DNA from 2 places in the Micrococcus sp. KRD026 genome. Region 1 is predicted to be linked to the other one. Evidence: predicted binding sites of a transcription regulator. Region 1 holds the regulator's gene; the other holds the start of a gene.
What was found. The regulator HrcA, encoded in region 1, represses chaperone genes, less so after heat shock. The targets are predictions, from matches to a motif close to TTNGCACTCGNNNNNNNCGAGTGCNAA.

Region 1 (4,017 bases):
CGGTGGTGCCCAGGGCCGCGGCGGCCATGGGGACGGTCACGGTGGTGGCCAGGTGGTCGCCCTCGCGGCGGAAGGTCTCGTCCGGGCGGACCGCGATCTCCACGTAGAGGTCGCCGTTCGGGCCGCCGCCCGGGCCGGCCTCGCCGCGGCCGGCGAGGTGGATGCGGGTGCCGTCGTCCACGCCCGCGGGGATGCGCAGGGTCAGCGGCGTCCGGGTGCGGACGCGGCCCTGCCCGTCGCACTCGTGGCAGGGCGTCGGGATGACGGTGCCGAACCCCTGGCAGGCGGGGCAGGCCTCGGTGGCCATGACGGTGCCCAGCAGCGACCGCACGGGGCGCTGGATCATGCCGTGGCCATGGCAGGTCTGGCAGGTCTCCGGCTGGGTGCCGGGCTCGCAGCACGAGCCCTCGCACCGATCGCAGCGCACGGCCGTGTCCAGCTCGATCGTCTGCTCGCCGCCGAAGACGGCGTCGCGCAGGTCGATCCGCGCGGTCACCAGGGCGTCCTGGCCGCGGCGGGCGCGGCTGGCGGGGCCGCCGCGGCCGCCCTGGCCGGCGGCGTTCATGAAGGTCTCGAAGATGTCGGCGAAGCCCCCGAAGCCGCCCGCCCCGCCGAAGCCGCCCGGGAAGCCGGCCTGGCCGTTCTCGTTGCCCGTCGTGTCGTAGGCCCGGCGCCGGCCCTCGTCCGAGAGCACCTCGTAGGCGTGGGAGATGCGCTTGAACTGCTCGGCCGCCTCCGGGTCGGGGTTGACGTCCGGGTGGTGGGTGCGCGCGAGCTTGCGGTAGGCGCGGCGGATCTCCTCGGTGCTGGCGTCACGGCTGACGCCGAGCGTCTCGTAGTGGTCGGTCACGGTGGGGATTCCTCTCGGGGAGAGCGGGACGTGGGGCGATGCGGGACGGGGCCCGCCAGGACGCGTGGAGGCGCGTCAGGTGGTCAGGATGCGGGAGAGATAGCGGGCGATCGCCCGGACGGCGGCCATGGTGCCCGGGTAGTCCATCCGGGTCGGACCGATGACGCCGACCTTCGCCACGGCGCCGGGGCCGTAGGCGGCCGCGACCACCGAGGTGTCCGCGAGCGATCCGGCGTTCTCGGAGCCGATCCGCACGGACACCCCGTGGGCGTCCTGCTCCATCTCCGTGAGCAGGCGCAGCAGCACCACCTGCTCCTCAAGCGCCTCCAGGATCGGCCCGATGGACGCGCCGAAGTCCCCCGGGGAGCGGGCCAGGTTGGCGGTGCCGGCCAGGACGATGCGGTCCTGCCGGCCGGCCTCGAGCAGGTCGTGGACGGCCGCGGCCACGAGGGCGGCGGACTGCCGGTGCTCCGGGCGGACCCGGGTGACGACGTCGTCCACCACGGTGGCCGCCTGCACCGGACCGAGCCCCAGCAGGGCGTCCAGCAGGAGGCCGCGGAGCACGGACAGCTCCGCCTCGTCGACCGGACGGTCCAGCACGGCGTGCCGCTGGTCCACCCGCCCCGTGGACAGGATGAGGACCACGAGCACGCGCGTGGGCGCGAGGGAGACCAGTTCGAGGTGGCGGATCGTGGAGCCGTCCTCGTGGGGGAACTGCGCGACGGCGACCTGCTGGGTCAGCTGGGCCAGGAGGCGCACCGTGGACTCCATCATGTGCTCGGTGTCCGTCTCCGGGTCCAGCAGGGTCCGCACGGCCCGGCGCTCGGCGGGGGACAGCGGCTTCACCTCGGAGAGGCGGTCGACGAACACGCGGTAGCCCTTGTCCGTGGGGACGCGCCCGGCGGAGGTGTGCGGGGCCACGATGAGGCCCTCCTCCTCGAGCGCAGCCATGTCGTTGCGCACGGTCGCGGAGGACACGCCCAGGGCGTGCCGTTCCACGAGCGCCTTGGAGCCCACGGGCTCGCGCAGCGCCACGTAGTCCTCCACGATCGCCTGGAGCACCTGCAGGCGGCGGGGCTGCTCCGACATCTCGGTCCTCCTCTGGTCCGTCGGGATCCGGGGCGACCCCGGAGGTGCCCCTGGCTGGCACTCCGGCGGGTCAAGTGCCAATGCTACCGTCCGACCCGGGGGACGACCCGACCGGCCCGCACGGCTTCGCTCACGGTGATCGCCCGCCCCCGTTGCTACCGTGCTCTCCCATGGACTGGAGCAGCTGGGGCCCCGCGGGCCACGACGACCTGACGCGCCGCCCCGCCCGGACCGTCCCCGATGTGCCCGCCACCCCCGGCACGGTGGTCGAGGACGTGGCCTCCGGGTTCACCGGGGCCGTGAGCGGCATCGAGCGCTCCGGCGGCGTGCACGTGGTGGTCCTGGAGGACCGCCGCGGCGTGCGCCGCGGCTTCCCCCTCGGCGGCGGCTTCTGGATCGACGGCGAGCCCGTGACCCTGGTCCCCCCGACCGCCGCGGCCCCGGCGGCGCCGGCCCGCACCGCCTCCGGCTCGCGACGGGTCGAGGGGGCGCGGGCCCGCACTGCCCGCGCCTCTCGCATCTGGGTGGAGGGCGTGCACGACGCCGAGCTGGTGGAGAAGGTGTGGGGCGAGGACCTGCGCCTCGAGGGCATCGTCGTGGAGCCCCTGCACGGCGTGGACGACCTCGCCGGGGCGATCCGTGCGTTCGCCCCCGGTCCGCGGCGCCGGCTCGGGATCCTCGTGGACCATCTCGTCACCGGGTCCAAGGAGGAGCGCCTCGCGGCCGAGGCCATGCGCGTGCCGGGGGCCGCGGGCAACGTGCTCATCCTCGGTCACCCCTACGTGGACGTCTGGCAGGTCATCAAGCCCTCCGTCTTCGGCATCCCCGCGTGGCCCGTCGTGCCGAAGGGGCAGGACTGGAAGACGGGGATCCTGCGGGGACTGGGCTGGCCGCACGGGAGCAAGGAGGCCACGGGGCTGGGGTGGAAGCGGCTGCTCTCCCACGTCACCACGTACGCGGACCTCGAGCCGTCCCTGCTGGGCCGCGTGGAGGAGCTCATCGACTTCCTCACCGCCGCACCCGAGCACTGATCTCGGCGCGGCCCCCGCCCGCCCGCGCTATGCTGGCCCATGCCCTGCGCCCGGTCCCCGGCGCGCGGGTCCCGCGATCCAGGAGGAGCCCCTCGTGAACACCCGCGCGCAGCCCGACGCCGGCCGCACCGGCCACGGCCCGCCCGCCTGGCTCGTCTCGGCCGGCGGCCGCGGCGCCCCGCTCACGGCGAAGCAGGACCGTGACCGCGCGGCGCTGGCCCATCTCAGTCTGGCGTTCGGCGTGCTCGGCCCGCTGGTCGTGTGGCTGCTCTATCGCGACCGCGGCCCGTTCACCTCGCAGGAGTCGCGGGAGGCCCTGAACTTCTCCGGGCCGCCCACGCTCATCACGCTCCTGTTCTTCTTCCTGTCCCTGTTGCCGGTGGTCGGCCCGATCTTCGCGATCCTCGGCGCGCTCACGTGGGCCGCCATGGCGGTCTACGGCGTGATGGGCGCCTCGCACGTGTCCAAGGGCCGTCCGTTCCGGTACCCGTTCAACCTGCGCATCCTGCGCTGACCCGGGGTCGGCCGGTCAGAAGCCGGCCAGCGCCCGGACGATCGCGTCGTTGCGCAGCCGCCCCTCGAGCGTCGGGATGATGCGCCCGTCGACGGCGGCGCGCCCGTCCAGCAGGCCCGCGGCGATGAGTTCGGCGATCGCCCCGCGGATCCGCGCGGCCTCCCCCGGCGTCTCCGAGACGAGCTCCGCGGTCGGGAGCCCGCCCACCGTGCGCACCGCGAGCATGATGCGCTCGAGGCGCCGCGCGTCGGCGTCGGGCCGCTCGCGGCCGACGGCGGGGGTGACCCCCGTGGCCAGCCGCTGCGCGTAGGCGGCGGGGTGCTTGGCGTTCCAGAACCGGACGCCGGCGAGGTGCGAGTGCGCGCCCGGGCCGATCCCCCACCAGTCCTGGTCCTCCCAGTACGCCACGTTGTGCCGCGCGCGGTGGACCCCGGACCCCCGCGGATCCCGCGCCCAGTTGGACACCTCGTACCAGCGGTAGCCGGCGGCGCTGAGCAGCTCCTCGGCGAGCAGGTACTTGTCCGCCTGGTCGT
Region 2 (4,017 bases), on a different contig from region 1:
ACCGGGTCGTTGATGCCGGCGGCCAGCAGGTCCTCGTACTCGCCGGTCGCGGCGTTCAGGCCGTGGCCGTCGTCGAGGGTCTTGACCTTGTCGGCCACGACGCCGGGCTCCAGGCCGGCGTTGAGGGCGATCTGCTTCAGCGGGGCCTCGATGGCGACCTTGACGATGTTCGCGCCGGTGGCCTCGTCGCCCTCGAGCTGCAGGCCGCCGAACGCCTTGGCGCCGGCCTGGATCAGGGCCACGCCGCCGCCGGCGACGATGCCCTCCTCCACCGCGGCCTTGGCGTTGCGCACGGCGTCCTCGATGCGGTGCTTGCGCTCCTTGAGCTCCACCTCGGTGGCCGCGCCGGCCTTGATGACGGCCACGCCGCCGGCCAGCTTGGCGAGGCGCTCCTGCAGCTTCTCGCGGTCGTAGTCCGAGTCGGTGTTCTCGATCTCGGAGCGGATCTGGGCCACGCGGCCGGCGATCTGCTCGGCGTCGCCGGCGCCCTCCACGATGGTGGTCTCGTCCTTGGTGATGACCACCTTGCGGGCGGAGCCCAGCAGGTCGAGGGTCGCGTTCTCCAGGGACAGGCCCACCTCGGAGGAGATGACCTGGCCGCCGGTGAGGATGGCGATGTCGGCGAGCATGGCCTTGCGGCGGTCACCGAAGCCCGGGGCCTTCACGGCCACGGACTTGAAGGTGCCGCGGATCTTGTTGACCACGAGGGTGGCCAGGGCCTCGCCCTCGACGTCCTCGGCGATGATCAGCAGCGGCTTGCCCGACTGCATGACCTTCTCGAGGATCGCCACCATGTCCTTCACGGAGGAGATCTTCGAGTTGACGATGAGGATGTAGGGATCCTCGAGGACGGCCTCCTGGCGGTCCGCGTCGGTCACGAAGTAACCGGAGATGTAGCCCTTGTCGAAGCGCATGCCCTCGGTGAGCTCGAGCTCGAGGCCGAAGGTGTTGGACTCCTCGACGGTGATGACGCCCTCCTTGCCGACCTTGTCCAGGGCCTCGGCGATGAGGGAGCCGATCTGCTTGTCCGCGGCGGAGATCGAGGCGGTGGCCGCGATCTGGTCCTTGGTCTCGATCTCGCGGGAGGCGGAGAGCAGCTCGGAGGTGACGGCCTCCACGGCCTTCTCGATGCCGCGCTTCAGGGACAGCGGGTCGGCGCCAGCGGCCACGTTGCGCAGGCCCTCGCGGACCAGCGCCTGGGCCAGCACGGTGGCGGTGGTGGTGCCGTCGCCGGCGACGTCGTCGGTCTTCTTGGCGACCTCCTTGACGAGCTCCGCGCCGATCTTCTCGTACGGGTCCTCGAGCTCGATCTCCTTGGCGATGGAGACGCCGTCGTTGGTGATGGTGGGAGCGCCCCACTTCTTCTCCAGCACCACGTTGCGGCCGCGGGGGCCGAGGGTCACCTTCACGGCGTCGGCCAGGGTGTTCAGGCCCTTCTCCAGGCCGCGGCGGGCCTCTTCGTCGAATGCGATGGTCTTGGCCATGTGCAGGTCCTTTCTGGACGTCGGCTTCCTACTGCTGGTGGCTGACCTGCGCCGATGCCCGCGACGGACGGCCCCTGGGGGCCTCACCGGTGGACAGGTCCTCCTCCACGGCGCCGGACCGACCGGGGTACGGCTGGCAGTCGCGCCTTCGGAGTGCTAACCCCATTATGAGCACTCGCACCGGGAGAGTGCAAAAGGTCCGCGGGACGGGAGCCCGCCCTTCCGCGGACGGCGGACGGCCCCCGGCAGAACGCCTCGGAAGGCGCCCCGCCGGGGGCCGGAAAGGGTGCGCGGCCGGCACGGCCGTACGACGGGCGGATCAGCCGGTGACGACCACCGCGACGCCCTTCACCTGCAGGTTCGGGGTCTGCAGGACCGGGAAGCCGAGCTCCTTGCCGACCGCCTCGGCGGCGGCCTTGTTGGCCGAGCCGTTGTACAGGACGGTGGAGGACTGGATGCCGTAGCCGCTCCAGTTCTTCGCGTCCACCGAGGTGTAGCCGGCGCTCGTGAGCCGCTGCGCGTAGGAGGCGGCGAGACCCTGGGTGCGGGTCGCGTTGTACACGGTGACGTGGGTGCCGCGCACGGCGGCGGACTGCGAGGCCGCACGAGAGCTCGACGCGGCCGCGGACTGCGCGGCCGCACGAGAGCTCGACGCGGCCGCGGCCTGCGAGCGCGAGGCCTCCGCCGCGGCGGCCGAACGGGACGCGGCGGCGCGCGAGGACTCCGCCGCCTGGGCGGCCGCCGCCGACCGGGACGCCTCTGCGGACTGCGCGGCGGCCTCGGAACGCGAGGCCTCCGCCGCCTGTGCCGCAGCGGCGGCACGGGACGACTCAGCGGCCTCTGCGGCGGCCTCGGAACGCGAGGCCTCCGCCGCCTGTGCCGCAGCGGCGGCCCGGGACGACTCGGCGGCCTCTGCGGCGGCCGCCTCCTGCGCCACCCGCGAGGACTCAGCCGCGGCCGCAGCCGCGGAACGGGACGCCTCCGCCGTGTCCTCGGACGGGGTGGCGGACTCGGTCGCGGATGCAGTCGACGCCGACGCGGAGGACGCCGAGGAGGACTCGGACGACGCCGACGTCGACGGCTCGACCGCCGGGGCCGTCGTGGAGCTCTCGGCGGCGACGGGCTCGGAGCGGTCGCCGGTGAGCCACGGCAGGACGACGCCCACGAACAGGCCGGCGAGCAGGACGAGGCCGGCCACCCAGAGCAGCGGGCTCAGGCGGCGACCCCCGCCCGCGGCGGTCGCGCCGGCAGCGGCGAAGGACTCGCGGTGCGCGCCGCGCTGGTCCGTGTACTCGGGGACCTCGTCGAAGCGGTCGGGCTGGTAGGCCATGGGTCAGTTCTCCTGGCGGGAAGCGGGCGTGGACGGCGGCGGATCCGCGGGTCCCCTCCGGGCCCGGCTGCGGGTGCCGCGCTTGCGCAGCAGCCGCGTGACCAGCAGGGGTCGGTAGGCCAGGGCGGCCTCACGGTCCAGCAATCCGTTCAACACCTGATAATAGGCGGTCGGAGACAGCCCCAGACGCTCTCGGACGGCGTGGTCCTTGGCCCCGCCGTACCGCCAGGTGGCGGCCTCCAGGTCCAGGACCGCACGCTCCAGGTCCGTCAGCTCGTCCCGCCGTGGCCGCGCGTCGGCACCCTCGTCCGGGTCCGGATCGGGCGAGACGGGCGTGGGGTGGGACATGGCGGCCACTGTACCCACCCGGTCTACCCTCGGGTCATGGAGTTCATCGCGCCCCTGGATCCGGGCTGGGAGGCGGCCCTCGCCCCGCAGGCCGCCGCGTTCGAGCAGGTCGGCGAGCGGCTGCGGGCCCGCCGGGCGGCCGGAGAGCAGGTGCTGCCGGCGCCGGAGCACATCCTGCGGGCGTTCCGTCAGCCGTTCGCGGACGTCCGCGTCCTCGTGCTGGGCCAGGACCCCTACCCGACGCCGGGCCATCCGATCGGCCTGAGCTTCGCGGTGGACCGCCACGTGCGGCCGCTGCCCCGCTCCCTGGCCAACATCCACCGGGAGCTGCACGACGACCTCGGCATCACCCCGCCCGCCCACGGCGACCTCTCCGCGTGGACGGACCAGGGTGTGCTGCTGCTGAACCGCGCCCTCAGCGTGCGGGCCGGCGCACCCGGCAGCCACCGCGGCCTCGGCTGGGAGCAGATCACGGAGGCCGCGGTGCGGGCCCTCTGCGCGCGCGGCACCCCGCTCGTGGGGCTGCTGTGGGGAGCCGACGCGCGGCGCATGGCGCCGCTGCTGACGGCGGCGGGGGCCGGCGTCGTGGAGTCCCCGCATCCCTCGCCCCTGAGCGCCCACCGCGGGTTCTTCGGCTCCCGGCCGTTCAGCCGGGTGAACCGGCTCCTCGAGGCGGCCGGCGCGGCCCCGGTGGACTGGCGCCTGCCCGACTGAGCCGGGCCGCCGGTCAGCCGCGCTGGTGCATCACGAGTTCGGTGGGCAGCAGCGTGCCCATCCGGTCGGTGATCGGCTTGGCCAGGGTGTTGCCGAAGGCGACGCCGGCCGCGATCGCCACGACGATGACCGCGGCGTTGA

Region 2: groL (chaperonin GroEL) is a predicted target of HrcA. The motif match lies at 1,618-1,644, and genes of this name have one in related genera.

What each region holds. Positions count from the first base shown of each region.
Region 1 is NZ_JABFBA010000019.1:72,364-76,380, reverse strand. It holds gene dnaJ (molecular chaperone DnaJ) at 1-850, opposite strand, end outside; gene hrcA (heat-inducible transcriptional repressor HrcA) at 926-1,939, opposite strand; gene J1M40_RS06745 (DUF3097 family protein) at 2,110-2,970, shown strand; gene J1M40_RS12730 (DUF4870 domain-containing protein) at 3,065-3,484, shown strand; gene hemW (radical SAM family heme chaperone HemW) at 3,500-4,017, opposite strand, start outside.
Region 2 is NZ_JABFBA010000005.1:249,565-253,581, forward strand. It holds gene groL (chaperonin GroEL) at 1-1,484, opposite strand, end outside; gene J1M40_RS02550 (LytR C-terminal domain-containing protein) at 1,804-2,814, opposite strand; gene J1M40_RS02555 (DUF3263 domain-containing protein) at 2,818-3,162, opposite strand; gene J1M40_RS02560 (uracil-DNA glycosylase) at 3,199-3,876, shown strand; gene J1M40_RS02565 (threonine/serine exporter ThrE family protein) at 3,890-4,017, opposite strand, start outside.